2 regions of the Bacillus sp. C1 genome follow, and region 1 is predicted to be linked to the other one. Evidence: a T-box and tRNA genes for the amino acid it is inferred to sense, from the RefSeq annotation. Region 1 holds a T-box; the other holds one or more tRNA genes.

Region 1 (16,919 bases):
AGATTTTTATACATTGGTACAGAAAATGGATTAGAAAGTACAATTGTTCCAAAAGCAGGAATACCTTTTCAATCAATCGTCATTAGTGGATTTAAACGAAAAATATCTCTTGATAATGTAAAAACAGTAATGCGTTTTCTAACAGGTGTACAAGATAGTAAAAGATATATTCGTCGTTTCAATCCAGATGTTGTAATTGGCACAGGTGGCTATGTATGTGGTCCAGTCGTATATGCGGCAGCAAAATTAGGGATTCCAACGATAGTACATGAGCAAAATAGTGTACCTGGTGTAACAAATAAATTTTTAAGTCGTTATGTGGATAAAGTTGCAGTTTGTTTTGAAGCAGCATCTGAACATTTTCCGAAATCAAAAGTTGTCATGACAGGAAATCCACGTGCGTCAGAAGTGATGAACCAAAACGGTATGACAGGAAAGCGTTCTGTTGGATTATCGCTTTCTAAAAAGTCTGTGCTTATTTTTGGTGGGAGCCGTGGAGCAAGACCGATTAATGATGCATTTGTGGCAGCAATTGAACAATTAGGTAACAAAAATTATGAAGTATTGTATATTACAGGTGAAGTGCATTATGATAAAGTCATGGAAGCTGTGAAACAAAAAGGGAATCCGAATAATGTAATTATTAAACCATTTATTCATAATATGCCGGAGGTACTTACTGGTGTGGATCTTGTTGTTTCACGCGCTGGTGCAACAACATTAGCAGAGTTGACAGCGTTAGGAAAGCCGAGTATTTTAATTCCGAGTCCTTATGTGACGAATAATCATCAAGAGAAAAATGCGAGATCAGTTGTCGATAAGGGAGCAGCAAAAATGCTTCTTGAAAAAGATTTAACTGCTGAAACACTTCTTCATGATATTGATGAAATTCTATTACATACAGAAACATTACAAAATATGAAAATGGCTGCTGCGCAGTTAGGAATGCCGGATGCAGCCAATAGATTATTTGAAGTGATGAAACAACTTGTACAAAATAACGTTAGGTGAATACCCTGCATACTACTGTAATACGGAGATTTCATACGGGGGAGATCATCATGAAACAATTAGCAAAGAAACTTATCGAAGCGAAAGTTGGTAAAGTGTTAGAAAATGAACCTTTAGCTCGTTACACAACTATAAAAATAGGTGGACCGGCTGATATTCTAATTGTGCCAAGTAGTGTTGCTGGTGTGGAAAAGACTTTGAATTTAGTCAAAAAATATAACACAAAGTGGACAGCGATTGGGCGTGGCTCTAATCTTCTCATATCGGATAAAGGTATCGAAGGTGTTGTAATTCTTCTAGGAGAAGGATTAGATCACTTAGAAGTAGAAGGAACTACTGTACGAGTTGGAGGAGGATATCCGCTTATTAAGCTGTCAACATTACTTAGCCGCCAAGGTTTAGCCGGATTAGAGTTTGCTAGTGGTATCCCAGGAAGTGTGGGCGGGGCAGTATATATGAATGCTGGTGCACATAAATCAGATATGTCAGAAATCTTGGTGAGAGCACGTATTATGTTTGAAGATGGTACAATGAAGTGGTTAACAAAAGAAGAGATGGAATTTTCCTATCGTACTTCTGTATTACAAGAAAAACGTTCTGGTATTGTAGTAGAAGCAGAATTACAGCTAAAAGCAGGGAATCGTGAAAAAATAGTTAATATAATGCAACAGAATAAAGAGTATCGTCGTGAAACGCAGCCATGGAATCACCCTTGTGCGGGTAGTATATTTAGAAATCCACGACCAAGCTTCGCAGGAAATCTAGTCGAAAAGACAGGGCTACGTGGTTATCAAATTGGTGGTGCGAAAATTTCCGAAATGCATGGAAACTTTATTGTCAATGTAGGATCAGCATCAGCACAAGATGTGCTAGATTTAATTGCATTTGTAAAAAAAACAATTAAAGAAAAATTTGATGTAGACATGCATACAGAAATAGAAATTATTGGAAGATAGCTGTTATTTGTTCCGCTCGTTATCATTTATGGTATAATTAGAAGATAAGAACGGCATGCGTAACATGCCGTTCTTTATGTTACATAGGGGGATCGTACATGAAAAATAGTAAAGTGATTAAACTACAAGATCGTGTACCAAAACTAAAGAACCAAACGAATCCAAAAAGCCCAAAGAAGAAGAAAAAGCCCGTCAATCAGAGATTAATTCTATATGTGTCGATTTTATTTTTATTAGTACTTTTCTTAATTTATTTTCGGTCTCCGCTTAGTAATATAAAGAAGATAAGTGTTCTAGGAAATCATTATATGACAGATGAACAAGTTATGAAGGAATCTGGAATTACATATGAAATGAGTTATTTTCGAGTGACGGCGCATAAGGCTGAAGGAAATTTAACGAAACGAAATGAAATTAAAAAAGTGAATGTCAAGAAACGTTTTCCCAATAAAATTGACATTCATATCGAAGAGTATGTAACGATAGGTTATATAAACAAGGGTGGAAAGTTACAGCCGCTTTTAGAAAATGGTAAAACGCTTGACGTGTTACCGAATGGGAAACTACCGGTCGCAGCTCCGATTTTTGAACCGTTTAAGGAAGAGAAAATGAAAGAGTTAATTGAAGAGCTAGAAGAATTAACCCCGACTACGCTCAGATCTATTTCTGAAATTCACTACGCTCCAACGAATGCAAATGAAGATCATCTTACTCTATATATGAATGAAGGGTATGAAGTGAGCACAACGATACAAGATTTTGCTAAGCGAATGGAAGCATATCCACTTATTATAAAAAATATAGAATCAGGTAGAAAAGCTCTAATTGATTTAGAAGTCGGCGCCTACTTCAAATATTTAGATGATGGAGAAAAAAAGCAGTAGAATAGTCATTTTTGCATATAATTGTGTTCTTCTATGTGCGAAATTCATTATAATTATGGTTAATTTGGTAAAAAATAATTAGATTTTCTTCGATTCATGCTAGGATTGGTGCAAGTTTAGCTTTTCTATGAGTACATCTTAGTGTAGACTTATATTTGGCGGTAATCTTTGCATTTGAAATACAGTTATTTCAAAGATAAAGCAGTTATTCACAGATTACTGTGATATCAATAAGTGAATGTTAAATAAAAATAAGAAAAATATAGGGTTAAAAAAGGGAAACACATAAAGACGTTGAATATTTTTCTTATAAATAGTAAAGCTGCGATTGTTGTTCCATATATTGATTTGTATGGTATAAATAAAGAAGGAGGTGCCAAAGAATGAACAGCAATGAAATATATGTTAGTCTTGACATCGGTACATCCAATGTTAAAGTCATCATTGGTGAAATGGTTAATGATGGTTTAAACATTATTGGTGTTGGAAACGTAAAATCAAATGGTTTGAAAAAGGGCTCCATAGTTGACATAGACGAAACTGTTCGATCAATTAAAAAAGCAATTGAACAAGCTGAGCGTATGGTGGGAATCCACATTGAACAAGTTGTTGTAGGTGTGAATGCAAATCAAGTGCAGCTTCTTCCTTGTCACGGAGTTGTCGCTGTTTCAAATGAAGATCGTGAAATTGGAAATGAAGATGTCTTACGCGTTCTGGATGCAGCGCAAGTTGTATCAATTGCTCCTGAGCGTGAGTTTATTGATGTGGTGCCTCGACAGTTCATCGTAGACGGTCTTGATGAGATTAACGATCCACGCGGGATGATCGGTGTAAGATTAGAAATGGAAGGCACATTAATTACAGGCTCAAGAACGTTATTACATAACTTACTACGTTGTGTAGAAAAAGCGGGCCTTGAAATTGTTGATATTTGTCTGCAACCTTTAGCAGCTGCGACGGTTGCTTTATCTTCTGATGAGAAAAATAGAGGTGTAGCTCTTGTTGATATTGGCGGAGGTTCTACAACTTTATCAATTTTTCAAGATGGGGAATTACAAGCAACAAGTGTATTGCCTTTAGGTGGAGATCATATAACGAAGGATATTGCTATCGGATTTAAAACTTCCACTGAAAATGCGGATCAAATTAAGTTGAAATATGGACATGCTTTTTATGATACTGCATCGGAAGAAGAAGTGTTTACTGTTCCTATTATGGGAAGCGATCAAACAGAACAATATTCACAATTAGAGTTATCTGATATTATTGAGGCACGTGTAGAGGAAATCTTGATGTTCGTTCAAGAAGAGGTTCGAAAGCTAGGAGTAAACCAAGTAGCGTCTGGTTACGTACTTACTGGTGGAATCGCATCTATGCCAGGTGTTCTTGATCTTGCATATGATATTTTACATGAAAATGTTCGTATAGCAACCCCAGATTATATTGGTGTTCGCGAACCACAGTATACAATTGGGGTTGGATTAATTAAACATTCTTATCAAAAAGCGAAATTGCGCGGGAAAAATGTTCAGGAAAAAGAAACGCATTTTGAACCCGTACCAGCACCAATGCCGGTACAGCAACAACCTGCAAAACAAACAACTCGTCAGCAAAGCAAAAATAATGAAGACAACGAGCGTATGATGTCAAAAGTAAAACGTGTATTCCGCTATTTATGGGATTAAAATTGCACACGAAAAATGAGGTTCTAGGGGGATTTCGACATGTTAGAGTTTGATACTACTCAAGATCAATTAGCGAGCATAAAAGTTATCGGTGTCGGTGGTGGAGGAAATAACGCTGTAAACCGTATGATTGAGCACGGTGTACAAGGTGTGGATTTCATCGCTGTGAACACTGATGCGCAAGCATTAAATTTATCAAAAGCTGAAACGAAAATGCAAATTGGCGGAAAGTTAACGCGTGGACTTGGTGCCGGCGCAAACCCTGAAGTAGGGAAGAAAGCCGCAGAAGAAAGTAAAGAACAAATCCAAGAAGCACTTCGCGGTGCAGACATGGTCTTTGTAACAGCTGGTATGGGCGGTGGAACCGGTACAGGTGCAGCTCCAGTTATCGCGCAAATTGCAAAGGAATTAGGCGCATTAACAGTTGGTGTTGTAACACGTCCATTTACATTTGAAGGTCGCAAACGTGCGACACAAGCTATATCTGGGATTACAGCATTTAAAGATAATGTGGATACAATCATTGTTATACCGAATGATCGTATTTTAGAAATTGTTGATAAAAATACACCAATGCTTGAAGCATTCCGTGAAGCGGATAACGTATTACGACAAGGTGTACAAGGTATTTCTGATTTAATCGCTACACCTGGTCTCATTAACCTAGACTTTGCAGACGTAAAAACAATTATGTCTAATAAAGGTTCAGCGTTAATGGGTATTGGTGTTGGAACGGGTGAAAATCGTGCAGCAGAAGCAGCAAAACGTGCAATTTCTAGTCCGTTATTAGAAACATCTATTGATGGTGCACAAGGTGTTCTTATGAATATTACTGGAGGCACAAACTTAAGTTTATATGAAGTACAAGAAGCGGCAGATATCGTTGCTTCAGCTTCAGATCCAGAAGTAAATATGATTTTCGGTTCTGTAATTAATGAAAGTTTGAAGGATGAAATTGTTGTCACTGTAATTGCAACTGGTTTTGATGATAGTGTTGCAGTTCAGCCACCAAAACCATTCGTACGTCCAACAACAACTACAAGTCATGCACAACAGCAACCAACTGCTCAACCACCAAAACAACGTGAAGTAAAACGCGAAGTGAAACGGGAAGAGCCTCTTGTACATGAACGTAATACTGATTCAGATGATATTGATATTCCAGCGTTTTTACGTAACCGTCGTAGACGATAAAAAGAAAGGAGCCGAGCTCCTTTCTTTTTTTGTATATAACCTTACATGTTTCTAAATAAAAAACTTCTCTTACTATTATACATTTACTTCGATTCCCTCCTTTATAAGTGGTGAGTGGGGCTACTCCACTTATTTCCTCATTCTATTTTTACCTGAAAGGGGAATAAAAAAGCTTTGATTGCTTTCATGAATGAGCAGATGTGCGCTTGTCCTCAAAGATTAAGTTTGATGCCGATTTTTTCAATTTGTATTTCTATAACGATACTACCGCTTAACTTGTAGAAAATTCATAATATATAAATCCATTTTGATTTTAGGGCACATAGCCCGCTGCTAGGAAGAACAAAAAGTGTACTACACTCATTTTCTCTCTTTGTTTTCACTTGGCATGGGGCAGGAAGAGGGGCTGACCGCTTCTATGCATGGCCGGATGCTCTCTCCCCCCTAAAAAGAATGGTTTTATGTCATTTTTTCAATTTGTATTTATATATATACCTCACGACAGATTATGTCTAGAAACCACAAAATAACAAAAAAACCCCTCCGTAAATTGACACACTTTCCTATTGGATATGCTTTATACTAGTCTCAACTAAAAAAAAGAGGTGAATTGTTTGGTTGTTTACGCCGATGTTGTTTGGTTGTTAAACGCCTGCATTGATTTTCTTTTACTTTTATTAACAGCAACTGTGTTAAAAAAGAGGATCAAAAGATGGAGGCTTGTGCTAGGAGCGTTTATTGGTTCTACGATTGTTATTTTTGCCTTTACTCCTTTTGCTTCTTTAATGACGCATCCAATTATGAAACTAGTATACTCGTTACTTATTGTGTATACAGCGTTTGGGTTTTCTACTTTCAGAGATTATATACAGACTATTTTCACCTTTTATTTTGTAACATTTATGGTAGGGGGAGGATTAATTGGAACTCATTTTTTTCTGCAAACAAATGAAATGGTAGATGGGTTAGTCCAGGTAAAATCAATCTCTTATGGTGATCCTATAAGTTGGATGTTTGTCATTTTTGGTTTTCCAATTATTTATTATTTTTCCAAAAAACGTATTGAAAATGTGGAAGTGACTAAGATTCATTATGACCAAATTGTACAGGTGAATATTAAACTTGTTGACAATGAAATTATATTAGATGGCTTGATTGATAGTGGAAATCAGCTTTATGATCCGTTGACGAAAACACCGGTTATGATTATGCATATTTCATCATTAGAGCATTGTTTACCAACATGGTTAACAGAACAGATTTATTCAAAAACAGAGATTCCTCAAATACCAGAAAATGATTCGGGCTGGGCAACGAGGCTACGCTTAATTCCTTTTCGAGCAGTAGGGGTTAATCATCAATTTTTATGGGCAATTAAACCAGATATTGTTCAAATCCATCATGAAGGAAACAATCTGGTTGTAAACAAAGTATTAATCGGCTTAAATACACAGCAATTATCTACAAATGGAGAATATCAATGTATCGTACATCCGAAAATGTTGATATCACAGAAAGTGACAATTGCTTAATTATGAGAGGTGGGAGAATATGGGGAAAATAAAATTTTATTTTATATATCTTTGGTATAAAGTATTGCTGAAACTTGGAATTAAGACCGATGAAATTTACTATATTGGTGGAAGTGAGGCATTACCACCGCCTTTGACAAAAGAGGAGGAAGAGGTACTCCTTAATAAATTGCCAAAAGGTGATCAAGCGGCACGATCATTACTGATTGAGCGTAACTTACGGCTTGTTGTGTATATCGCACGTAAATTTGAAAATACAGGAATTAATATTGAGGATTTAATCAGTATAGGAACAATTGGTCTTATTAAGGCTGTGAATACATTCAATCCTGAAAAGAAAATAAAACTCGCAACTTATGCATCACGTTGTATAGAAAATGAAATTTTAATGCATTTACGTAGAAATAATAAGAATCGTTCGGAAGTATCATTCGATGAACCATTAAATATTGATTGGGATGGGAATGAATTATTACTATCAGATGTTCTTGGTACGGATGATGACATTATTACAAAAGACTTAGAGGCTACTGTAGATAGGCATCTTCTTATGAAAGCTCTACATCAATTGAATGATCGTGAAAAGCAAATTATGGAGCTTCGCTTTGGGCTCGCAGGGGGAGAAGAAAAAACGCAAAAAGATGTAGCAGATATGCTGGGGATTTCGCAGTCTTACATTTCTCGACTTGAAAAAAGAATTATAAAAAGGCTTCGAAAAGAATTTAATAAAATGGTATAAAATAGAACTTACAAAACTTGTATTATCAAGGTGGGCACATAAAACCAATCGGTATTCCGATTGGTTTTATTGTATTTTTTATTTGAAAATACTAGAAAAATGGTATGCATAAAATTCCCTTCAAAGGAGATACTTTACACTGTACAGCAACTCCCGATAGGAGGGAACACTTTGACGAGAAACAAAGTAGAAATTTGCGGTGTTGATACAGCTAAACTTCCAGTACTAAAAAATGAAGAGATGCGTAAATTATTTCGAGAAATGCAAAGTGGAGAGATAAGCGCAAGAGAGAAATTAGTAAATGGAAACTTACGTCTTGTACTGAGCGTCATTCAGCGATTTAACAACAGAGGAGAATTTGTTGATGATTTATTTCAAGTTGGCTGCATTGGACTTATGAAATCCATTGATAATTTTGACTTAAGCCAAAACGTTAAATTTTCAACATATGCTGTGCCGATGATTATTGGAGAAATTCGCAGATATTTAAGGGATAACAATCCGATTCGCGTCTCTCGTTCACTGCGAGATATTGCGTATAAAGCATTGCAAGTTAGAGAAAAGTTAATTGCTGAAAATTCAAAAGAGCCAACGGCGATGGATATTGCAAAAGTACTTGAAGTGACACATGAAGAAATCGTCTTTGCACTTGATGCTATTCAAGATCCAGTATCATTATTCGAACCAATTTATAATGATGGAGGCGATCCTATTTTTGTAATGGATCAACTAAGTGATGATAAACAAAGGGACGAGCAATGGGTGGAAGAATTGGCGTTGAAAGAAGGAATGAAACGGTTAAATGATCGTGAAAAAATGATTATTCGAAAACGTTTTTTTCAAGGGAAAACACAAATGGAAGTTGCGGAAGAGATTGGAATTTCTCAAGCTCAAGTATCACGTCTTGAAAAGTCAGCAATTAAACAAATGAATAAAACAATTCAAGGATAAGATCTCATCATTTAAGATGAGGTCTTTTTAAGTTGTACACCGTAAGATTCTGTTCATATGAAAGATCGTGTGTTCATATAATGAAAATAAAATGAAGCTATTGGCAGGAGGAGAATGACAATGATACGGATTTCAGAATTTCAAATTAAGGATGTTGTAAATGTCTCTGACGGAAAAAAGCTTGGAAATATTAGTGATATAGATATTGATATGAACACTGGAAAGATTCAAGCAGTTATTATTTCAAAGCAGGCACGTATGCTCGGAATATTTGGAAAAGAGGCCGAATTTATTATTCCGTGGAAGCAAATTGTAAAAATTGGAGAGGATGTAATCTTAGTAAGAGCTGATCATGTAGATTCTGTAACAGAATCTATACAAACACCGACAATTTCTTAAATAATATTACAAATTCCTCTTTTTTTTATGTTGTCATTATGGAAAAATAGAAGTATGGTAAAATAGACAAGAAATATCATACTTTTTTATGTTATTTTATTAGAAGGAGCCGTTTTATGAGAGAGCCATTTATATATGAGGACGGTATATTGTATTTACAAGCGTGGAAAGAACTTGGAAACATTACTGCAGGGTTTACGACAAAAGAGGGCGGAGTAAGTACAGGTTCTTTTCATGCGATGAACTTAGGGTTACATGTAAATGATGTAATGGAGAATGTTCATGAAAATAGACGTATTTTAGCGAACAAGTTACAACAGCCATTAGAAAATTGGATTTGTTCAGAGCAAGTTCATGATCATCACGTTGAAAAAGTAGGGCACGGAGAAAAAGGACGAGGAATCTATTTATATGAAGATGGTATTCCAAGTACAGATGGTATTTATACAACGGATAGAGATGTATGTTTAACATCGTGTTATGCTGATTGTGTTCCACTCTATTTCTATGCACCATCACATGGTATGATAGGACTTGCCCATGCTGGATGGAAGGGTACTGTAAAAGAAATTGCAAAAGAAATGATTCAAAAGTGGAATGAAGAAGGGGTACCAGTTCATGAGATGTATGTTGCAATTGGACCAGCCATTGGGTCCTGCTGTTATGTAGTTGATGATCGTGTATTATCAGCCGCAAAACAAGCAGTAAACGGACCTGTTCCATATAAAGTGATTTCAGACGGACAATATGCAATTGATTTAAAAGAAATCAATCGTATATTATGCATACAAGCAGGCATAAAAGAAGAGCATATTGTGATGTCGTCTCTTTGTACAAGCTGTGAAGAACGATTGTTCTTCTCACACCGCCGTGATCAAGGGAAAACAGGAAGAATGTTGAGTTTCATAGGCTTTAAGGAGGATTGAAAACAGTGGTAGTACGAGAGAATTTAACATTTGTAAATGAGGAAATTAAAACAGCATGTGAACGAGCGGGGCGCTCGGTACAAGAGATTAAGCTCGTTGCAGTCACCAAAACAGTAGGAATTGAAAAAACAAATGAAGTAATAGAAGCTGGATTGACTCATTTAGGTGAAAATCGTAATGAAGGTTTTTTACAAAAGTATGAGCATTTTGGCTCAGAAGTAAACTGGCATTTCATTGGTTCGTTACAAACGAGAAAAGTAAAAGAAATTATTAATGAAGTTGCCTATTTACATTCATTAGATCGCATTTCGCTAGCAAAAGAAATCCAAAAACGGGCTACAAAAGAGGTTCGATGTTTTGTACAAGTGAAAACATCAGCTGAAGAATCAAAGCAAGGGATAGCAGCTGAGGAGACGATTGCGTTCATTCGTGCTTTGCAAGAGTTTGACAAAATTAAAGTAGTTGGCTTGATGACAATGGCACCATTCACTGAGGAAGAATCAGAAATTCGTCATTGTTTTAAAGCGTTGCGTGGGTTACAAAAGCAAGTGCAAGAACTAGAGTTATCGTACGCTCCATGTGAGGAGTTGTCGATGGGAATGTCAAATGATTATACAATTGCAATTGAAGAAGGCGCTACATATATTCGTTTGGGAACGATTTTAGTAGGAAAAGCGTAAAAGGAAGGAGAATGTTATTATGAGTTGGTCAAAAGTAAAGTACTTCTTTTTTGACACACCGGAAGAGCGAGAAGCTTACGAAAAGGAAAAGGAGCAAGTTGAAATGAAAAAACAGGAACCTCAGCAGCAGGATATCCCGATTACGAAAGCACAGCCAAAACAAAATATTGTAAGTATTGAGACAGCAAAGCAGTCTTCTAAAGTTGTTTTACTAGAACCGCGTACATATTCGGAAGCACAAGGTATTGCGGATCATTTGAAGGGAAGAAGAGCTGTTGTCATTAATTTGCAAAGAATGTCTACAGATCAAGCTGTGCGTATCGTTGACTTTTTAAGTGGTACTGTATACGCTATAGGCGGGGATATTCAAAAATTAGGACCAAAAACATTTATTTGTACACCTGAGACTGTAGATATTGTTGGAGCCATTTCTGAGTTGTTCGGTGAAGAGGAAGAGACAAATATAAAGAGGTGGTAATAGGCCATGATAACTATTTTGCAAGCATTGCTTTGGATTATCCAAATCTATTCCTGGGCGCTTATTATCTATATTCTGCTATCTTGGTTTCCTGGGGCTAGGGAATCGAAATTTGGTGATTTTTTAGCGCGTATTTGTGAACCATATTTAGAGCCGTTTCGGAGATTTATCCCGCCTTTTGGTATGATTGATATTTCTCCTATTGTCGCAATTATTGCGCTGAGATTGGCTAGCAGTGGTTTAGTAAGTCTGTTTCGTTATTTCTTGTAATAAGAGGTTGAACGAATGAGCATCTATGAGCATTTTAGACCTGAAGAAGCGGTCTTTGTTGATAAAGCATTAGAATGGAAACAGGTGGCTGAAGAATATCATCAAGTGAAACTAACGGATTTTCTTGATCCACGTCAGCAACAAATTGTTGCGATGATAGTGGGAAATCAAGGAGATGCTACTTTGTGGTTTTATGGTGCTGCGCCAAAAGCGGAAAGGAAAAGAGCTCTTATTTATCCGAGTTACCTGAATGTAAATGAAGAAGAGTTTCAAGTTGAAGTATTAGAAATTGACTATCCTTCCAAGTTTTATGTGCTTGAACATAGGCAAATATTAGGGGCATTTATGTCTCTTGGTCTCACAAGAGAAAAATGTGGTGATATTTTGCTTCAAGAAAATCGTGCCCAAATTATAGTTGCAAAAGAAATTGTTTCGTACATTGAAATGAATTTACAATCGATAGGGAAAATGAAGGTCTCACTCTCCTCGGTACAAGCAAATAAAGTATTGCGATTGCAAGAAGAATGGAGAGAACAGTCCGGAACTGTCTCATCACTTCGGCTAGATGTCTTACTAGCTGAAATGCTTCATATATCACGACAAAAAGTACAACCGCTTATAAAAAATGGTCTTGTGAAAGTAAATTGGAAAACGGTTGAGCAAATTGCATACGAATGTTTTCCAGGTGATGTTTTTTCAGTTAGAGGATACGGCCGGAGTAAATTATTTTCTGTAGAAGGAAAAACGAAACGCGACAAATGGAGAGTTTTGTATGGTATACTAAAATGATTGGTTTTTTAGAAGGAAAATCTCTTATTTTGTCGAAGAAAAAAGATATAATTAAAAGAGGAAAATTTAGATAACTACTTGGAGGTGGCGTTTGTGCCGTTAACACCATTAGATATTCATAACAAAGAATTTGGTCGTGGATTCCGTGGCTATGATGAGGATCAAGTAAATGAGTTTCTTGATCAGATCATTAAAGATTATGAATTGGTCATTCGTGAAAAAAAAGCATTAGAAGAAAAAGTTGCCCAGCTAGAAGGGAAATTAGATCATTTCTCTAACATTGAAGATACGTTAAATAAATCTATCGTCGTTGCACAAGAAGCGGCGGAAGAAGTAAAGCGTAATGCACAAAAAGAAGCGAAATTAATTGTACGTGAAGCGGAAAAAAATGCAGATCGTATCATTAATGAAGCTTTAGTAAAATCAAGAAAAGTTGCATTTGATATTGAAGAGTTAAAGAAACAAGCGAAAGTATTCCGTACGCGTTTCCGTATGCTATTAGAAGCCCAGCTGGAAATGTTAAACAACGATGATTGGGACAAATTAATTGAGTTAGAAGAAGAAGTGGACGAGCTATTAAAGAAAGAAGAAACAGTGTAAGCTTGACGTTTTTCTCATTATTACATATAATTTTAAACAACATATTTATTAAGAAAAACGAAGATAGGGATAAGTACCTTTTTCATACCTTATATAGCGAACTGAGGACGGTGTAAGCTCAGGATAAGGAGATAAACGGGAAGATCACCCTGGAGTTCCACGCTGAACAAAAAAAAGTAAGCGTAGGCGTATATTCGCGTTAAGAATATAAAGAGGACCAATTTATATGTATGGTCTACTAGGGTGGTACCGCGGGAGACCTTCTCGTCCCTTTTTGGGGGATGAGAAGGTCTCTTTTTTATTCCGTTTTATTTAGAAAAAGAGCTTTTCTTTTATATATTCGAGGAGGAATTGAGCATGGAGTACAAAAATACATTACTAATGCCGAAAACAGAATTCCCAATGCGTGGGAATTTACCAAAACGTGAGCCTGCAATGCAAGAAAAATGGGCTGAGATGAACATTTATGAAAAAGTACAAGAACATACAAAAGGTCGTCCTTTATTTGTACTGCATGATGGTCCTCCATATGCAAATGGTGACATTCATATGGGACACGCATTAAATAAAGTATTAAAAGATTTTATTGTTCGTTACAAATCGATGACTGGATATTGCGCACCATATGTACCAGGCTGGGACACACATGGTTTACCAATTGAGCAAGCTTTAACAAATAAAGGTGTAAAGCGTAAAGAAATGACAGTGGCAGAATTCCGTAAATTATGTGCAGAGTACGCATATGAACAAGTCAATCGTCAACGCGAGCAGTTTAAACGTCTAGGTGTACGTGCAGATTGGGATAACCCGTACATTACTTTAGAGCCAGCGTATGAAGCACAACAAATTAAAGTGTTTGGTGAAATGGCGAAAAAAGGTTACATTTATAAAGGACAAAAGCCTGTTTATTGGTCTCCAACGAGTGAATCTGCTTTGGCTGAGGCTGAGATTGAATATCAAGATAAAAAATCAGCATCTATTTACGTAGCTTTCCCAGTAAAGGACGGGAAAAACGTATTAGAAGGCGATGAGAAATTTATCATTTGGACAACAACACCTTGGACATTACCAGCCAACTTAGGTATTTCTGTTCACCCAGAACTTGAATACAGTATTGTGAAAGTAAATGGTGAAAAATATATTATTGCTTCTGAACTATTTGATACAGTGTCTAAAACGTTAGAATGGGAAAATACTGAAGTCGTGAAAACAGTTAAAGGTAGCGAACTTGAGTACACGGTTGCGCAGCATCCATTCTATGAGCGTGATTCTTTAGTTATGCTTGGTGAGCACGTTACAACAGACGCTGGTACAGGTTGTGTACATACGGCGCCTGGACACGGGGAAGACGATTTCCTTGTTGGTAAACAATATGGATTGGAAGTTCTTTGCCCAGTTGATGATAAAGGTGTATTAACAAGTGAAGCACCTGGATTTGAAGGCTTATTCTACGATAAAGCGAATAAACCAATTACGGAAAAATTAGAGGAAGTTGGCGCGTTATTAAAATTAACATTTATCACACATTCTTATCCACATGACTGGAGAACGAAAAAACCAATTATTTTCCGTGCGACAGCGCAATGGTTTGCATCTATTGAAGCGTTCCGCAAGGAGCTATTACAAGCTGTTCAAGAAACGAAATGGGTGCCAGCATGGGGGGAAACACGTCTTCATAACATGGTTCGTGATCGTGGTGACTGGTGTATTTCTCGTCAACGTGCTTGGGGTGTACCAATTCCTGTTTTCTATGCAGAGAATGGCGATCCAATTATTACGGATGAAACAATCAATCATGTAGCAGGTCTATTCCGTGAGAACGGTTCTAACGTATGGTTTGAACGTGAAGCGAAGGATTTATTACCGGAAGGATTTACACATCCATCTAGTCCAAATGGCGAATTCCGTAAAGAAACAGACATTATGGACGTATGGTTTGATTCAGGTTCTTCACACCAAGCTGTTTTAGAAGAGCGTGAGGACTTACAACGTCCAGCTGATTTATACTTAGAGGGATCTGATCAATACCGCGGCTGGTTTAACTCTTCATTATCAACAGCAGTCGCAGTAACAGGTAAAGCGCCATATAAAGGTGTCTTAAGTCATGGATTCGTACTAGATGGTGAAGGCCGTAAAATGAGTAAATCCATCGGGAACATTGTTGTACCGAAGAAAATTATGGATCAATTAGGCGGAGATATTTTACGTCTGTGGGTGTCTTCTGTTGATTATCAATCTGATGTACGTATTTCAGATGATATTTTAAAACAAGTAGCAGAAGTATATCGTAAAATCCGTAACACATTCCGTTTCTTATTAGGAAACTTAGCTGATTTTAATCCAAGTCAAGATGCAGTAGCAAAAGCGGAACTACGTGAAGTGGATCGTTATATGCTAGTAAAATTAAATGACTTAATTACAAAAGTAAAAGAAGCATACGAAACATATGACTTTGCGGCAGTGTACCATGCGATTCATAACTTCTGTACAATTGACTTAAGCTCATTCTATTTAGACTTTGCAAAAGACATTTTATACATCGAAGCTGCAAATCAGCATGATCGTCGTGCCATTCAAACAGTTCTTTATGATGTTCTTGTTGCATTAACAAAACTTGTAACACCAATCTTACCTCATACAGCTGATGAAGTATGGCCATATGTTCCTGGTGTTGTAGAAGAAAGCGTTCAGCTAACTGATATGCCAGAAGCTGTAGAAGTAGAAGGTGCAGAAGCATTAAAAACAAAGTGGGATGCATTTATGACACTTCGCGATGACGTATTAAAAGCTTTAGAAGTGGCTCGTAATGAAAAAGTAATCGGTAAGTCATTAAATGCAAGTATTACGTTATATCCAACTGTAGAAATGAAACAAACATTAGAATCGATTAGTGAAGATTTAAAACAATTGTTTATTGTTTCTGAGTATAAACTTGGCGGAACAATGGAAGAAGCTCCAGCAGATGCTCCGAAATATGAGCATACAGCTGTTGTCGTAGCACAGGCAACTGGTGAAACATGTGAACGTTGCTGGGTTGTTTCTGAAACAATTGGTAAGGACGCTGAGCATGAGACATTATGTGAGCGTTGTGCAACAGTTGTAAAAGAAAACTATGTGAAATAATAATGTGATAATGAAAACTGACTGCTATTCCAGCAGTCAGTTTTTTATATTGAGGAAGAATTTTTAGCAAAAGGATGGGAAATTCGATTGGTTATGGACTTTTCTATTGGATAAGGTGAAGGAGATTGTTAAGCAATTTCCTAGGAAGGAAAAATGTGTGAGCGGTAAGTGAGAATTTTTCGGACACACTAACGGTACATTGCAGCCGGGAGGAATGTATACGTGAATGAAATCTATATGGAAATCAAAGAAGAATTACAATTGATGAAAAAAGAATTACAGGAGCGACTGGCAAAAGAAGCGATGCACACATACCATATGGAATTTGGGCAAGAACTAGGCTATGAAATGAAGGAAGATGCGAAAAAGAAGTTGTTTTTACATGATATAAGAGAAGATTTAAAAGATGTGGAACGAGCACTATTTAAAATGGAAATTGATATGTATGGGGTTTGTGAAGAAACAGGGAAATATATTCCTGTAAAGAAAATGCAAATGATGCCAACAGCTCGTACAATTCATGAATTTTTATATGAGAAAGTAAATGTCTGATAGGCACAACGATATTATATTGCCTTTTTTCATTTTATTTTATTCTTACCGTAAAGGTTCATTGTGAAAAGGTCGTAGCTATGCTAAAATTTTGAGGTACACTGTCTTTGTGGGGGAAATAAAAATGATATATTATTTAATAGCCGTATT
Region 2 (16,919 bases), 350 kb from region 1:
ATACCAAATAAAATTATTGATGGTGGAATTATTGGTGTTTCCCTCATACTAGATTATCTTACTCCAAATATTTGGTGGTTAAGTTTCTCTACTTTAGTTGTCATCCTCAATTTACCGTTTATGTATTCAGGGTATAAACAAATCGGGAAAACTTTTATGTTATCCTCTGCTTTTGGAATTGTAGCTTTAGCATTCATTGAAACAACATTACATGGTGTTCAGCCATTTACGACGGAACCGATTTTAGCAACTGTTTTTGGAGGTCTTATTTTAGGGATTGGCGTAGGACTTGTTATCAGGCACGGTGGTTCATTAGATGGAACAGAGATTATGGGGATTTTATTAACGAAAAAATTACCATTTTCTGTCGGTGAATTTGTTATGTTTGTGAACTTATTTATTTTTGCTTGGGCAGCGTTTGTATTTGGTGTGGAACAGGCGATGTATTCTGTTATGACATACTATATCGCATTTAAAACAATTGATACGGTTATTCAAGGTTTGGATGAGACGAAAGCAGTATTAATCGTATCAGATCAGTATGAAGAAGTATCAAATGCCATCTTACATCGTCTTGGTCGTGGGACAACGAAACTTGTTGCTAAAGGCGGCTATACAGATAAAGAAAAAGAAGTAATCTATGCGGTCGTTACACGTCTTGAAGTAACAAAATTAAAATCAATTGTTCATGAAATTGATGAAAATGCCTTTGTTACAATTATGAGTACGCAAGAGACAAACGGTGGTAAGTTTAAATCAGCTATTCATTAAAAGTGTATGTTGTCGGTCCGTTTTGAAGTGTGAAAAAATGTGGCAGCTATCTTTTGTTTTGGATAGCTGTATAACAAAAAGCAGAGAGAATTTCTTTGCTTTTTGTTATAATGATGAGGTCGCCCTAAAATATATTCTTTATTTTAAGGCAGATTGGTTTACAACGATAGTAAGCTATACTATAATTCAAATAGAAGTAAATCGGAATCATTCTGAATTAAAATAGGTGAGATGCTATGAATAATATATTAGAAATTGAAGGATTGACATTTTGGTACGAAGAGCGCAATGTGTTAGAAGATATTCATTTGCAAGTTCCGCAGGGAGCTTTTTTAGGTTTGGTTGGGCCAAATGGATCTGGTAAATCCACCTTGCTAAAATGTATATTAGGTGTTTTAAAGCCGAAGAAGGGAAGCATTCGGTTATTTGATGTTGATAGTAAAAAGTTTAAAGATTGGAACAAGATTGGTTATGTATCACAAAAGGCAAACAGCTTTAATTCTGGTTTTCCAGCAACTGTGTTTGAAGTTGTTTCAATGGGGCTTGTCTCTAAAAGAGGATTATTTCGCTTTTTAACAAAAGAAGATAAAGCGAAAGTAGTTAAGGCAATTGCAGATGTAGGAATGAGTGAATTTCAAAATCGTAACATTGGGGAACTTTCCGGTGGACAACAGCAACGTGTATTTATCGCGCGTGCGCTTGTAAGTAGCCCAGAATTACTGATTTTGGACGAACCTACAGTGGGAATTGACGTAAAGAATGTAGAGAGTTTTTATGAGATACTAGAAGATTTAAATAAAAAATTAGGGATTACACTAATTCTAGTTACACATGATATGGGAGCTGTAACAGAGAAGGTAACGCATGTTGCATGTTTAAATCAACATTTACATTTCCACGGAAATGTTGAGAAATTCCGAGAGTTAGAAGATGCCGAAATGTCCGTTTTATATGGGCATCATGTTCATCGTTTAGAGCATGATCACGAGCATCACGGGAGGATACGATGATACAGGATTTTTTACAATATGATTTTTTACGTAATTCTTTATACGCTGGTATTTTAATAGGACTTGTTGCCCCTTTAATTGGTGTATTTGTTGTTATTCGCCGATTATCACTCATTGCGGACGCTTTAAGTCATGTGACTTTATCAGGGATTGCTGCAAGTTTGTTACTGGAAAAAACGATTTTTACAGGTGGATTTTTAAATCCGTTATATATGGGGATGATTTTTTCAATAGGTGGAGCGCTATTAATTGAAAAGTTACGTACTGTATATAAACATTATCAAGAACTGGCAATTCCGATTATTCTTTCAGCTGGGATGGGGATTGGAGTTATCTTCATTTCGCTTGCTAATGGATTTAATACAGATTTATTTAGTTATTTATTTGGTAGTGTGAGCGCTGTAACAAGTACAGATTTACTTCTTATCGGGATTGTAGCAATCGTAGTTATTGCAACGATTATTTTATTATATAAAGAGTTATTTTTATTATCATTTGACGAGGAATATGCTGTATCAACAGGACTTGGTGCAAAATGGATTCACTTTATTTTCATTATTTTAGTTGCGCTCGTTATTGCGATATCGATGCGAGTTGTTGGGGTTCTTCTCGTCTCATCTTTAATGACGTTACCAGTTGCTGCAAGTATCCGCATTGCAAGAGGATTTAAACAAACAATCTTCTTTTCCATTTTATTTGGTGAAATCTCCGTGGTAGGCGGGCTATTCGCTTCTTATCAGCTTGATTTAGCTCCAGGCGGTACAATTGTTATGCTAGCAGTTCTTATTTTAATCGGTGCAATCTTATGGAAGAAGAAAAAAACTGCATAAAGTGGGGATAGTTATGAATCTGACAGAAGCTTTACGCCTTATGAAGGAAAAAGGCTATAAACACACTGGAAAAAGAGAAGAAATGTTACGATTATTTGCAGCTCATAATCGTTATTTAACTGCAAAAGACGTTTTAGAGCATATGAAAGACGATTACCCTGGATTAAGTTTTGATACAATTTATCGTAATTTAACAGTATTTGCTGAAATTGGTGTTTTAGAGCAAACAGAACTAAATGGAGAAAAACATTTCCGGTTTACATGTTCTATTATGGAACATCATCATCATTTCATTTGTTTAGATTGTGGCGGTACAAAAGAAATAACATCCTGTCCAATGGATGTTATGAATAAAGATTTTACAGGATATGAGGTAACAGGTCATAAGTTTGAAATATATGGACGTTGTCCGAAATGTGCGAAGTAAAAGACTCGCCAGTTATGAAACTGACGAGTCTTTTTCTATAAAGAAAAGGCTGCTTGTAAAATATAAGCAGCCTTTTTTATTACTGTTCTTGTTTTTCTTTTTCTTGATTTGCAGCCATTTCAGCAGCAATTACATCAATTTCTTTTTTCAGTTCTTCTACCATTGTTTCTTCAGGTACTTTGCGAACGACTTTTCCTTTGCGGAATAATAAACCTTCTCCGCGCGCACCAGCAATACCGATATCTGCTTCACGGGCTTCACCAGGACCGTTTACAGCACAGCCAAGTACAGCAACTTTAATTGGTACTTTCAGTGTAGAGATGTATTCCTCTACTTCATTTGCAATACTGATCAAGTCAATTTCAATACGACCGCATGTTGGGCAAGAAATAAGCGTTGCAGCATTTGATGCAAGCCCAAATGATTTTAACAGTTCACGAGCAACTTTTATTTCTTCAACTGGATCAGCACTTAATGAAATACGAAGTGTATTACCAATGCCTTTACTTAAGATCGCTCCAAGACCTGCAGCGCTTTTTACTGTTCCAGCAAATAGCGTTCCAGATTCTGTAATACCTAGATGCAACGGGTAATCAAAAGCACGAGCAGCTTTTTCATATGCCTCAATTGCTAAGTTAACATCAGAGGCTTTCATCGATACGATAATATCGTGGAAATCTAAGTCCTCTAAAATTTTAATATGATGCAGTGCACTTTCAACCATACCATCTGCAGTAGGGTATCCATATTTTTCTAAAATATGACGTTCTAATGAACCGGCATTTACACCAATACGAATTGGAATACCTCGTTCTTTTGCTGCATTTACAACAGCTTCTACTTTATGGCGGCGACCGATGTTTCCTGGATTGATACGTACTTTATCAATGCCACCTTCAATTGCTTTTAATGCAAGGCGATAATCAAAGTGAATATCCGCAACAAGTGGAATATTGATTTGTTTTTTTATATCAGCAATTGCGTTTGCCGCACGTTCGTCTGGGACAGCAACGCGGACAATTTGACAACCCGCTTCTTCTAAACGTTTGATTTCAGCAACAGTTGCTTCTACATCATGCGTTTTTGTTGTTGTCATACTTTGTATAATTAATTCATTATTACCGCCAATTGTTAAATTACCGACTTTAACAGGACGTGTTTTTGTACGATGAGTCATTTCATTCACGAATAGATCGCTCTCCTTATAAAAGAAGTTTCTTATTTTTCCCTTCATATCACATATAGTATATGTGATATGAAGCAATAGAAACCTATATGCTCGGTTTCACTTTTACTATTGTATCAGCGCCTTCATGTAATTGACAAGGATTAAGTGATGGTTCATTGATATAAGGGGAATTTATAAGGATTTCCAATCTGTATTTTTGTTGCAGCTGTATTTTTATTTAACTGTTTAAAATCATCGATGACTTTTTCAATAGAAGGAATTTTGTTCTTATTAATTGCCTCTGTAATGGATAAAACAGTATCTCCTGTTTTGACTTCAATGACTTTATAGGATGCGTCAGCTTTTTTTTGTTCTTTCGTGCTGGTTTTTTCTTTTTTTTCAGTTTGAGTAGCTGTGGCTTTTTTGTATGAACTTAACATTGGTAAAGTACCAATTTTTATATCGTAATAAAATACGTAACCGAGAACAAGCACGAGTAAGAGCGCACCAAGTCTCTTCATATTCCTCACTCCTTTGTAGGAAATATATGCTTGTCCAAAAAAAAAATGCCAAAATGGCATTTTTTATAGTTCTTGTTTTTCTTTCGGTTTTGGTATTTCTTTAATTGCTAAGTATAGAATGATTAAAGTAACTGCAATGTAAAGAAGTGTAGATTCAGGAACATGTACTTCGAGTAAGTTCATAACCATAAAGAAGATAGTTGGGATTGTATAACTATAAGCAGTTAGCGTCCATACTTGTTTGTAAGATAATTTACGTTGACCACTCATGGCCGAGCCAATGAATGCAAGTAGTGTAACGCCTAAAAATGTAATGAATAATTGGAATAAGTAAACGAAAGTTCCGATAACAAGCATTAATATTGGGGATATGCTATCGAAGAAGGAAACGAAGCTTTTTAGATCCTTTTTCTCGAGAGAAGCACCTAATAGGTCGTTATAGGAATATGTTTGTGTTTGACCGTTTGCCTTAGAAATAACTTTGTCTTTGAGAATGAATAAACCTGTTTTTGTATTATATTTTTCTGCGCTTGTTGCAGTTGGATCAAATACAAACATAGACTTTCCATCTTCTTTTTCAATCGGCTTATCAATATTTGCTTTTAACTCTCCGTTTTCAATTTTAAATTCTGGAATTTCTTGTTCAAGTGCTTGATTTACCATCCGAGTACCATCTTGAAATGCACTTCCGTACCATAACGTTCTTGGAATAGTGGTAATGAGGCAGAGCAACATAATATACAGAATCGTTTTTTCGATTTTTTGAAAACGGAAAAGCGCCATGTCTTTTGGTGAGTATAAACTTTTTATTAGCTGAGTAAATATGGACATAGACTCACTTCCTTTGGGGTATATGTAGATTTATGTATAAAATCATTGTAACTTACGCATCTAGAGAATCACAAGTTCTATCGCGTATTACGTTATATGTAGAGGAAGAGTTTTATCCCGCTATTTGCGGACAGTAAGACTCCCGCCTCAAAGTTCAGCTCATGTAAAGAAGTTAGGTGGAAATCGGGATATGAACAGAAAAATACAATTGACACTTTTCTTTTTTGTATGGTAAATTTATCTTATATTTTTGAATTGATATATCTTATGATTTATAGTTGCCTCTAAATGTTCTCTGGAGGTTTGGTGGTGCAATTTAATTTGTATACATAATTCTGGACCCTTAGCTCAGCTGGTTAGAGCAGACGGCTCATAACCGTCCGGTCGTAGGTTCGAGTCCTACAGGGTCCATATCCATTTCGCATGTTTATCATGTAGAAAAGAAGCTTCCTTGCAGAAGGAAGCTTTTTTTACGAAATATGTGAGCATTTTGTTTGAAAAGAAATGGGGATTTTGCTACGTTAATAATAGCAAGACAATGTGATTTAATTTGTTTTCACCCTATGGCAATTAGGGTAGAATGAAGTTGTATGCCAAGCTATTTTGGCAATACATAAAATGGGAGGAATGTAACAATGGCAAAACATGAATTACCAAATTTACCTTATGCGTATGATGCTTTAGAACCTCACTTCGATAAAGAAACAATGAACATCCATCATACAAAACATCACAACACGTATATTACAAACTTAAACGCTGCACTAGAAGGTCATGCAGAACTAGCTGATAAAAGCGTTGAAGAATTAGTTGCAAACTTAAATGAAGTACCAGAGGCAATTCGTACTGCAGTACGTAACAACGGTGGCGGACATGCGAACCACACTTTCTTCTGGACAATTTTATCTCCAAACGGTGGTGGACAACCAGTAGGTGAACTTGCAACTGCGATTGAAGCGAAATTCGGTAGCTTTGATGCATTCAAAGAAGAATTCGCAAAAGCTGGTGCAACTCGCTTCGGTTCTGGTTGGGCTTGGTTAGTAGTAAACAATGGTGAGCTAGAAGTAACAAGCACTCCAAACCAAGATTCACCTTTAACAGAAGGTAAAACTCCAGTTATTGGTTTAGATGTATGGGAGCATGCTTATTATTTACATTACCAAAATCGTCGTCCTGACTACATCGGTGCATTCTGGAATGTTGTAGATTGGAACGCAGCTGAAAAACGTTACCAAGAAGCTAAATAATATCGCTTGAACCGTTTTAGGTGAATCGATATAGAAGAAGCTAGGGGGATAATTCTCCTAGCTTTTTTTGTATGCTTTCTTTTACATAATTGTGTTTGTCTTTGGAAGACTAGAACATGAAGTAAAGGAGAGTTATGTATGAAGTGGAAACATGTAATTGGCGATGTCGAGGTGAATCGTGATTTAATATTGTTGCTTGTTATGGGGGGATTATATACGCTTGCGATTTCTTTATCTAACACGTTTGTTAACATTTATTTATGGAAACAAACGCAAAACTATGTGAACCTCGGTTTGTATAATTTAGCAAGTGTTGTATTGCAGCCATTAACATTTCTTTTGGCAGGAAAATTGGCAAAGCGGATAGATCGTGCGATTTTATTGCGAGTGGGAGTTGGAACGTTAGCGACTTTTTTTATTGTTGTTTTACTCGCAGGAACGCATGCTTCACATTACATTTTATTACTTGGTAGTCTTCTTGGAATTGGATATGGTTTTTATTGGCTTGCATTTAATTTATTAACGTTTGAGATTACGGAACCTGAAACGCGTGATTTTTTTAACGGTTTTCTCGGTCTTTTAACGTCCTTCTCCGGAATGATTGGGCCGATAGCAGCAGGATATACAATTTCGCGTATGGAAAAGTGGAGCGGCTATACGGTTATCTTCTTTCTTTCATTAACTTTATTTGCAATTGCTGTTGTCATAAGTTTCTTTTTATCGAAAAGAGAATGTGAAGGACGTTATGAAATTGTTCAAGTTTTGAAAGAACGTAAGATGGATAAAAACTGGGGAAGGATTACACGTGCGCATTTTTTTCAAGGATTAAGAGAAGGAACATTTATTTTTGTTATTTCTGTATACGTTTATTTAGCATCAGGAAGTGAATTTGGATTAGGAAAGTATAGTCTCGTCAATTCAGCTGTATCTTTCATATGTTATTATTTGGTAACTCGTATATTAAAAAAAGAATGGAGAAAAAAGGCAATCTTACTTGGGGGCATTATTTTATATACAGTTGTATTTTTAGTTATTTTTCATGTTACATATGTAAAATTACTCATTTATGCAGCATGTATTGCCATTGCTTATCCAATTTTGCTCGTTCCATATGGTTCTATGACATATGATGTAATTGGAAGAGCAAAGCAGGCGAGAGAGTGGCGTGTTGAGTATATTGTTGTACGAGAGCTATGGCTGAACGGCGGGAGAATATGTTCGATTTTAAGTTTCTTATGTGCAGTCTCATTTTTTGCACCAGAGAAAAGCTTACCTGTTTTATTATGTATACTTGGAGCTGGACATTTACTTATTTATTTTGCCGTTAAAAATGTCACATACGGAGAAGGAAACCCAAACAAGACAGGGATTCCAGCGCCTGAAACAACGCAAAATCATACGGAACGAGAAGGTTAACTTCTTCCGGGTTTTATGCTAGAATAAAAAGACATGTAAAACAGCAGTGAGGACACCTGTAGTAAGGTGTCCCTTTCCTATTACATAGCTGTTGGTAGAGGGGGTTCGTATGAGTAAGAAGAAGAAAAAAAAGAAAACCCACGTTCCGTTTCGGCTTAACGTGTTGTTTTTCTGTGTGTTTTTACTGTTTTCAGCGATTATTGTGAAGCTTGGTATGGTACAAATTGTCCATGGTGAAGATTACAAAAATGAGGTTGAAAAAAAGGAAAACTCAACAGTAAGTAATCCCGTTCCACGAGGGAAAATCTTTGACAGATATGATCGTGCAGTTGTAGATAATAATCCTGTTCGCACCATTACGTTTACAAGGATGAAGGGATCAACTTCGGAAGAGCGTATAGAAACAGCGAAAAAACTGGCGAAGCTAATCGAAGTATCACCAGATAAATTGACAGAACGTGATAAAAAAGATTATTGGATTTCTTTAAATAAAGAAGAAGCCGAGAAAAAAATGACAAAGAAAGACCAAGCGGAATTTAAAGCTAAGAAAATTGATGATAAAGAAATGGCAGAACGTCAGCGAAATCGCGTGACAGAAGAAGAAATAAATCAATTAACACCAGAAGATTTAGAAGTACTTGCAATTAAGAGTAAAATGGATAGCGGCTATGCAATGACGCCGCAAATTATCAAAAAAGACGTAACACCAGAAGAATATGCGATTATTAGTGAAAATTTAGCATTGTTACCGGGTGTAGATACGACGGTTGATTGGGACCGCAAATATACGTATGATGATATGTTCCGCAGTGTACTCGGGGGTGTAACAAGCTCAGATGAAGGCTTGCCAAGAGAACGATTAGATTACTTCCTTGTACGAGATTATAATCGTAATGACCGCGTTGGTAAAAGTTATATTGAACAACAATATGAGGATACACTTCACGGTACAAAAGAAGAATTACGAAATATTACCGATAAAGACGGGAACATTTTAGAAACAATAAATGTTTCGAAAGGACAACGAGGTAATGATCTGAATTTAACAATTGATATGGAACTACAAAAACGTGTAGAAGAAATTCTTGAAAAGAACTTACTGAAATATCAAGGTTCCGAACCGCTTTTAGATCGTGCATTTGTTGTAATGATGAACCCGAAAAATGGTGAAGTTTTATCTATGGCTGGAAAGCAGCTTGTAGAAGAAGATGGAAAAACAGAAGTAAAAGACTATGCATTAGGAACAATGACAAGTTCTTATCCGATGGGTTCCACTGTAAAAGGGGCAACAGTACTGACTGGATATCAAACAGGAGCGATTCAGCCTGGAACAGTATTACTAGATGAACCGATTAAGTTAAAAAGTACAAAATTAAAATCTTCTTGGAAAACAATGGGGGCCATTGATGATCTTACTGCTTTAAAAATGTCATCTAACGTATACATGTTTAAAACAGCGATGAATCTTGCAAAAGTACCATATGTTCGAAATGGTACATTAGATATTAAGAAAAAGTCATTTGACGAGATGCGTTATTATTTCAGTCAATTTGGCCTTGGAGTGAAAACAGGTATTGACTTACCGAATGAAACAGAGGGGTATAGAGGGCCGGAATACACACCTGGTCTCTTATTAGACTTAGCGATTGGGCAGTATGATAACTATACACCACTTCAGCTTGCACAATATGTATCTACAATTGCAAATGGTGGTTATCGTATGCAGCCACAAGTTGTAAAAGAAATTCGTCAGCCAACATCGAAACCAGACGAAGTTGGATCAGTAATCCAATCAATGGAACCGAAAGTGTTAAATCGAATTGATATGCCTGAAGAACAAATTAAACGTGTGCAAGAAGGATTTAGACAAGTGTTCAATGAGCAGGGTGGTACTGGAACGAAATACTTTACTGGTGCATCATATAAAGCGGCTGGAAAAACAGGAACCGCTCAAATACCTTATGGTGGTGATAAACCGGGCGGAAGAGAAGCAAATGGTCAGCGCAAAATCATTTATAACTTAACGTTAGTGGGTTACGCGCCGTATGATAATCCAGAAGTGGCATTCTCTGTTGTTGTTCCGTGGGTAAATGATGATAAAACTGGTATTAATGGATACATTGGTCGTGAAATTATGGACGCTTACTTTGATTTGAAGAAACAAGAAGTAACAGGAGTAGCACCGACAGAGGAAAAAGGCAAAAAAGGAAATGAAGAATAAAAATATGTAAATTTGGCACACTATCTCAAAAGATAGTGTGCTTTTTTTGTATTTTATGCATAGAGTGTAGTAATGGTGGACGAGCATATCCGATATATAAAATAGGGTGTTCATCGTCTAATCGGTTATATCGTTACGTTTGGAGAACAGAAACGGAAATGAGAAAGGAGGAGCATATTCCTCTACATTACGTGGAACTTTACAAAACTTTTACAAATTATTAAAACCGAATTAATAGTTCGGCATTATTCTTATATTTGTAATCCTGTTATTTCAGGATACTTCTAGGAGGAACTACACGTGAAGTGGGCCAAAAAATCTATTAAGATTTTAGTGATAGCAACATGTTTCATGTTTTCATATGTGTCTACTCCATCTGCTGCTTATGATGTGAGGGAAGTGAAGATTGATGGATCCTCAACTGTTTTTCCTATTATGGAGGCGATAGCAGAAGAGTACACAAAAACGGAACCACGTGTGAAAATTTCTATTAGTATATCTGGGACAGGAGGAGGGTTTCATCGTTTCGGAAAAGGTGAAGTGGATATTAATAATGCATCGCGCAAGGTGAAACAAGTAGAAGAAAACTTTATAAAGGAAAATTCCATCGAGTTTACACCATTTGAAATTGCTTACGATGGTCTCACAATCATTGTGAATCGTCAAAATACATGGGCTGATAATATGACAATAGACGAATTACGCCGATTATGGAGCGAAGATGGGAAAACGAAACGATGGTCACATATTCATCCAGGATGGCCGCATGAAACGGTGCAATTTTATGCGCCAGGTGTTGATTCTGGTACGTATGATTATTTTCAAAGTGTTGTTTTGCAAAACAATCGTCTTGCAAAAACAACTTCTTTATCTGAAGACGATCAAGTCATTATGCAAGGAGTAATGAATGATAAAAATGCAATTGCATTTGTGGGATACGCATATTATATGGCGAATCGAGATAAGGTAAAAGCGATAAAAGTAAATGGAGTTTTACCAACGAAGGAAACGATTCAATCAGGTGTATATAAACCGTTGTCTAGGCCACTATTTGCTTATGTGAATCATGCTTCGATTCGAAATAAAAGCAGTGTGGCAGAGTATGTGGCATTTATGATGCAACACGCTGGCGAGCTTGCTGAAGAAGTAGGATATGTTAAATTACCACAAAAGAATTATAGTGAACAGCTGCGAAGGTTAACAGAAATAAAAAGATAATGTCAGGATGGAAAGGGGTTTTCATCTTTGGCCCGAAATGACAAAAGTCAAATTACATTTTCTGTGCGACATTTGATTGAAGGAAATACAATCAAAAGAAAAAAGACGCAGCGAATCAATCAAATGGTTCCGTTACTATTAAAGGCAATTGCTAGCGTGTCGATTATAACGACAATCGGCATAATCGTTACACTAGCAAACGAAACAATTATGTTTTTTCGTGAAATATCAATGTATTCTTTTTTTACTGAAAAAGAATGGTTACCATTTTTTGAAGAACCTAAGTTTGGAATACTTCCTCTTATATGCGGGACCGTACTTGTAACAACAATTGCGATGATCGTAGCCGTTCCAATTGGACTAGGTTGTGCTGTATTTTTAAATGACTATGCTTCGCACATTGTTAGAAGAATGCTAAAGCCTATGTTAGAACTATTAGCAGGTGTTCCTACAATCGTATATGGATTTTTTGCGTTAACGATTGTCACACCGGTTTTGCAACGTGTCATTCCAAATTTACAGTTTTTTAATGCAGTTAGTCCTGGGATTGTAATAGGGATTATGATGGTGCCGACAATCGCCTCCCTTTCTGAAGATGCGATGAGGGCTGTATCTAAAGGAATAAAAGAGGCTTCACTTGGGTTAGGAGCAACGCGTTTTGAAACTATACGCAAGGTTGTGTTCCCGGCATCGTTTACCGGCATTACGGCTGCAATTTTATTAGCAGCTTCACGTGCGATTGGTGAAACAATGATTGTTGTCATTGCTGGAGGTTCAACCCCAAATGTATCGATAGACCCGACGCATTCTATCCAAACGTTAACGGCTTATATTGTACAGGTAAGCTTAGGTGATGCTCCGCATGGAACGACCGCATACTACAGCATGTACGCTGTGGGCGCGACGTTACTTATGTTTACTTTCATGATGAACATCATTTCGCAGCAGATTATGCGCCGTTTTAGAAAGGTGATATAACATGCGAATGTTGAATCATGAGCGAATAAAAGAAAATATGGCATCACGTTTTTGGAAGGATCGAATATATAAGTTAATCTCGTATATGACAATGCTATTTTCGATTTGCATACTCATTTTATTACTGTATCAAATCTTTGAAAAAGGTGTAAGTTACCTTTCGATAGACTTTTTTATGAACTTTGCTTCACGTAACCCAAAGCATGCTGGTATTGCCGCTGCATTATCAGGAACAATTTTATTTATGAGTATAGTAGTACCAGTTTCCTTTATATTTGGGGTAGGTACAGCTCTTTATTTAGAACATTATGCGAGACAATCTATGTTCACAAGAATTGTAGAATTAAATATTCAAACATTAGCGGGTGTACCGTCAGTTGTGTTTGGATTACTTGGTTTAACCATTTTTGTATATGGTCTTCAGTTAGGTGAGAGCATAGTAACAGCAGCGTTGACAATGAGTCTTCTTGTACTGCCAACTGTCGTCGTGTCAAGCCAAGAAGCGATTCGTATGGTACCGAGCTCACTATTAGAAGCTTCGTACGGCGTTGGTGCTACAAAATGGCAGACAATGTATAAGGTTGTATTACCAACTGCTTTGCCAGGAATTTTAACGGGGTGTGTTTTAGCGCTATCAAGAGCCATTGGAGAAGCGGCGCCACTATTAGTCATTGGTGCACTTGCCTTTGCTAACTATATCCCACTCAATATGTTTGATAGATTTACAGTTTTACCGATTCAAATTTTTAATTGGATGAGTAGACCACAAGAGGAATTTCAGCATGTAGCAGCAGCCGGTATGATCGTTTTATTAGGATTGTTGCTTATTATGAATGGAGTTGTCTTATGGTTGCGAAATCGTAAGTAGTGGATGAAAGGGGAATTCAAAATGGTAGCAACAGTAGTAAATGTACAGGTGAAAAATGAAGCGAAAGTTGAGTCAGTAACGAAGAAGGTTGTCTTCGATTCGAAAAACTTAAACTTATGGTATGGAGAAGATCATGCGTTAAAAGATGTGAATTTAAGTATTCATGAGAATGAAGTAACAGCTATTATTGGGCCGAGTGGTTGCGGAAAATCAACATATTTAAAAACGTTAAATCGCATGGTAGAACTAGTACCTATCGTCCGCACAACAGGAGTAATTGAATATCGAGATCGAAATATTTTTGATAAGTCATATCCTGTTGAAGAATTACGTACACATGTTGGAATGGTATTTCAAAAGCCGAATCCATTTCCAAAGTCTATTTATGAAAATGTTGCTTATGGTCCAAAGATTCATGGTATTCGTGATAAGAAGACACTGGATGAAATTGTTGAAAAAAGTTTACGTGGTGCGGCGATTTGGGATGAATTAAAAGACCGATTACACGATAATGCATATGGTTTATCTGGTGGACAACAGCAGCGTTTATGTATTGCACGTTGTTTAGCAATTGAGCCAGATGTCATCTTAATGGATGAACCAACATCAGCATTGGACCCGATTTCTACATTAAAAGTTGAAGAGCTTATTCAAGAGTTAAAGAAAGATTTTAGTATTGTTATTGTAACGCATAATATGCAACAAGCGGCACGTATCTCTGACAAGACGGCTTTCTTCTTAAGTGGTGAAGTGGTTGAGTATACAGATACAAATAAACTATTTACGACGCCTACAGACAAACGAACAGAAGATTATATTACAGGCCGATTTGGTTAATATCATCTAGCAGTAAGAATAAATGCCCCTCTTAAAAGGGGCGTTTATCATTTTTAGGAATAAAGGGGGAAGAAACATGGTAAGAGATCAATTTCATTATGATTTACAAACATTGCAGCAAAAGGTAATTGAACTAGGCGAATTAGCCAGGGCAGCTCTTTTTCTTTCTATGGAAGGGCTTCAAAAGAGAGATTTAGAAAAAGCGCTAGAAGTTATCGATGGGGATTATCGCATGGATCATTTAGAGGAAGAAATTAATGACCTTGCCCTTATGCTCATTACAAAGCAGCAACCTGTTGCAAGTGATTTACGAAGAATTTTTGTTTCGATTAAAACAGCAACAGATTTAGAACGTATTGCCGATCATGCTGTGAATATTGCTAAATCAACAATTCGGCTTGGAGAAAAAGAGATATCTGTTAGTTTGCACAATCTAGAACAAATGTTTACGATCGCAACAGACATGCTACATTTATCGTTAGAAGCATACCGGGAAGAAAATTTAACGTTTGCAAAACACATTGCAGAAATGGATGATTCCGTTGATGAAATATACGGGAGAGCGATTCGGGAATTTATTTCCTCTATCCCTGAACATCCTGAAGCGATTACGCAAATTACACAGTTATCTTTTATTGCACGTTACATTGAGCGTGTGGCAGATCATATTACGAATGTTGCTGAGAATGTTTTCTATTTGGTGAAAGGGAAACATTATTTATTAAATGAGTAGGAAGAAAATGTTAGCAAGTGATAAAACATCACTTGCTTTTTTAGTCAAAACATGACAAAAAAAGCTCGTTGTCTTGTTGGATCTATGATGATAAGATGTATCATAATGTGATAGGAGGAAATGGAATAATATTAGGTAGCTTTTGTTTTTGGCTGCTGGTAACCCACTTACCTCAAAATTAGGTCGAGAAACGTTTAGAAAAGTTAGATTGTTGAAGATGAATGAGGATATGGATTCGTTTTTCTCTTATTAAATTATAAAGTAAGCGCTTACGATTTGAACAGAGCGAAAAGATTAATTTTACATAAGTGACATACATATGGTATACAAAGTCGTTCAACATTATAAAAGTGGAGGCTGAATGTATATGAAGGGGGTTATTTTAGCTGGAGGGAAAGGCAGACGTCTTAGACCGTTAACATGTAATCTTCCAAAGCCAATGTTACCGTTACTTGAAAAACCAGTTATGGAATACAATATTGAGTTACTAAGGAAGTATGGTATTCACGAGATTGCGATTACAGTTCAATATATGAGTGATACTATTAGGCAGTATTTTGGTGATGGGAGCAAATGGGGAGTAAAGTTACACTACTTCGAAGATTCACCACCACTTGGTACGGCAGGGAGCATTAAGCAAGCGGAATCGTTTTTAGATGAGCCATTTGTTGTAATCAGTGGGGATGCATTGACGGATTTTAATTTATCAAAAGGAATGGAATTTCATAAGTGTAGGGATAGGCTAGTCACGATGTTTGTGAAGGAAGTGGAAAATCCCCTGTCATTTGGTTCAGTCGTTCTGAATAAAGAGCAGGAAATTATACGTTACATGGAGAAACCGAGTTGGAATGAAGTGGTTTCAAATCTTGTAAATACAGGGATTTATATGATGGACCCCGAAATTTTTTCTTATATTTCCTCAGCGCAATTTTTTGACTTGAGTCAGCATGTATTTCCTCAGTTAGAAAATAAAAAAATGCTCTTTGGATATGAAGCAGAAGGTTACTGGTTAGATATTGGCACATTAGAACAATATCGACAGGCTCAGTTTGATTTACTTACAAAGAAAGTACAGATACCGATTTCTTATACGGAAGTACTACCGATGGTTTGGATGGGAGACGGAGTAACGATCGAAAAGGGAACGAAAATGCATGGACCATCTTTCATCGGAGAAGGAGCAACGATTGGATCGGGAGTAACAATTGAGCCCTATTCAATTATCGGTAAACATTGTACTGTATCGGATTATACGCATTTTCAAAAAAGTATTCTTCTTGCCCATACGTATGTCGGAAAACGCTGTGAGTTATTAGAAGCTACTGTTGGGGAAAATACAATGATTCAAGATGATGTTACTTTATTTGAGAAAAGCGTGGTAGCAGATCATTGTCAGATTGGAAATAATACAGTGATACAGCAAAATGGAAAACTTTGGTCGGGTAAAGTTGTTGATAGTCATTCGATTGTTGCTTCTTCAGGAATTACGGAAAATGAAAAAAGTGCAGGTTGGTTACAAAAAAGTAGGGTAGTAGGTAGAGCTAATATAGAAATGACGCCTCAATTTGTTGTAAAAGTAGCAATGGCATATGGTTCTCTGTTTTCGAAAGGAGAGCGCATATTGTTCGGAGGGTATGAAGGTATAGAAGTTAATATTTTTAAAAAGTTATTTTTACATGCTATTCATGGGGTGGGCTTGTATACGATGGAGTGTCAAGAAATGAACGATTCGGCTTTTCGGTATGCAATGAATGAACTCGGATGTGCCGGAGGTGTTTTCATCCACTTTGAACCAAAAGAAGGAATTGTCATGCGGCTCTATGGTAAAGAAGGGATACAATTA

Evidence for each region. The T-box of region 1 lies ahead of ileS2 (isoleucine--tRNA ligase). A T-box ahead of a tRNA ligase gene usually reads a tRNA of that ligase, here a tRNA-Ile.
Region 2: it encodes a tRNA-Ile, which carries the amino acid that the T-box ahead of ileS2 (isoleucine--tRNA ligase) is inferred to sense. The anticodon was not compared.

What each region holds. Positions count from the first base shown of each region.
Region 1 covers NZ_JBTMZT010000001.1:719,786-736,704, forward strand. Annotated here, with positions in the region: gene murG (undecaprenyldiphospho-muramoylpentapeptide beta-N-acetylglucosaminyltransferase) at 1-1,011, shown strand, start outside; gene murB (UDP-N-acetylmuramate dehydrogenase) at 1,062-1,967, shown strand; gene ACX5JI_RS03895 (cell division protein FtsQ/DivIB) at 2,066-2,851, shown strand; partial or broken gene ACX5JI_RS03900 (small basic protein) at 2,956-3,051, shown strand; gene ftsA (cell division protein FtsA) at 3,235-4,536, shown strand; gene ftsZ (cell division protein FtsZ) at 4,576-5,730, shown strand; gene spoIIGA (sigma-E processing peptidase SpoIIGA) at 6,345-7,262, shown strand; gene sigE (RNA polymerase sporulation sigma factor SigE) at 7,282-8,001, shown strand; gene sigG (RNA polymerase sporulation sigma factor SigG) at 8,173-8,952, shown strand; gene ACX5JI_RS03930 (YlmC/YmxH family sporulation protein) at 9,073-9,351, shown strand; gene pgeF (peptidoglycan editing factor PgeF) at 9,468-10,277, shown strand; gene ACX5JI_RS03940 (YggS family pyridoxal phosphate-dependent enzyme) at 10,283-10,957, shown strand; gene ACX5JI_RS03945 (cell division protein SepF) at 10,977-11,435, shown strand; gene ACX5JI_RS03950 (YggT family protein) at 11,442-11,705, shown strand; gene ACX5JI_RS03955 (YlmH family RNA-binding protein) at 11,721-12,494, shown strand; gene divIVA (septum site-determining protein DivIVA) at 12,588-13,094, shown strand; T-box leader at 13,146-13,369, shown strand; gene ileS2 (isoleucine--tRNA ligase) at 13,452-16,217, shown strand; gene ACX5JI_RS03970 (TraR/DksA C4-type zinc finger protein) at 16,440-16,769, shown strand; gene lspA (lipoprotein signal peptidase LspA) at 16,894-16,919, shown strand, end outside.
Region 2 covers NZ_JBTMZT010000001.1:371,637-388,555, forward strand. Annotated here, with positions in the region: gene ACX5JI_RS01925 (YitT family protein) at 1-771, shown strand, start outside; gene ACX5JI_RS01930 (metal ABC transporter ATP-binding protein) at 1,008-1,781, shown strand; gene ACX5JI_RS01935 (metal ABC transporter permease) at 1,778-2,611, shown strand; gene ACX5JI_RS01940 (Fur family transcriptional regulator) at 2,625-3,038, shown strand; gene ispG (flavodoxin-dependent (E)-4-hydroxy-3-methylbut-2-enyl-diphosphate synthase) at 3,118-4,215, opposite strand; gene yqfZ (protein YqfZ) at 4,380-4,727, opposite strand; gene ACX5JI_RS01955 (DUF1189 domain-containing protein) at 4,791-5,558, opposite strand; tRNA gene ACX5JI_RS01960 (tRNA-Ile) at 5,896-5,969, shown strand; gene sodA (superoxide dismutase [Mn]) at 6,194-6,805, shown strand; gene ACX5JI_RS01970 (MFS transporter) at 6,944-8,221, shown strand; gene ACX5JI_RS01975 (peptidoglycan D,D-transpeptidase FtsI family protein) at 8,331-10,442, shown strand; gene ACX5JI_RS01980 (PstS family phosphate ABC transporter substrate-binding protein) at 10,743-11,660, shown strand; gene pstC (phosphate ABC transporter permease subunit PstC) at 11,688-12,638, shown strand; gene pstA (phosphate ABC transporter permease PstA) at 12,640-13,506, shown strand; gene pstB (phosphate ABC transporter ATP-binding protein) at 13,528-14,343, shown strand; gene phoU (phosphate signaling complex protein PhoU) at 14,420-15,076, shown strand; gene ACX5JI_RS02005 (sugar phosphate nucleotidyltransferase) at 15,444-16,919, shown strand, end outside.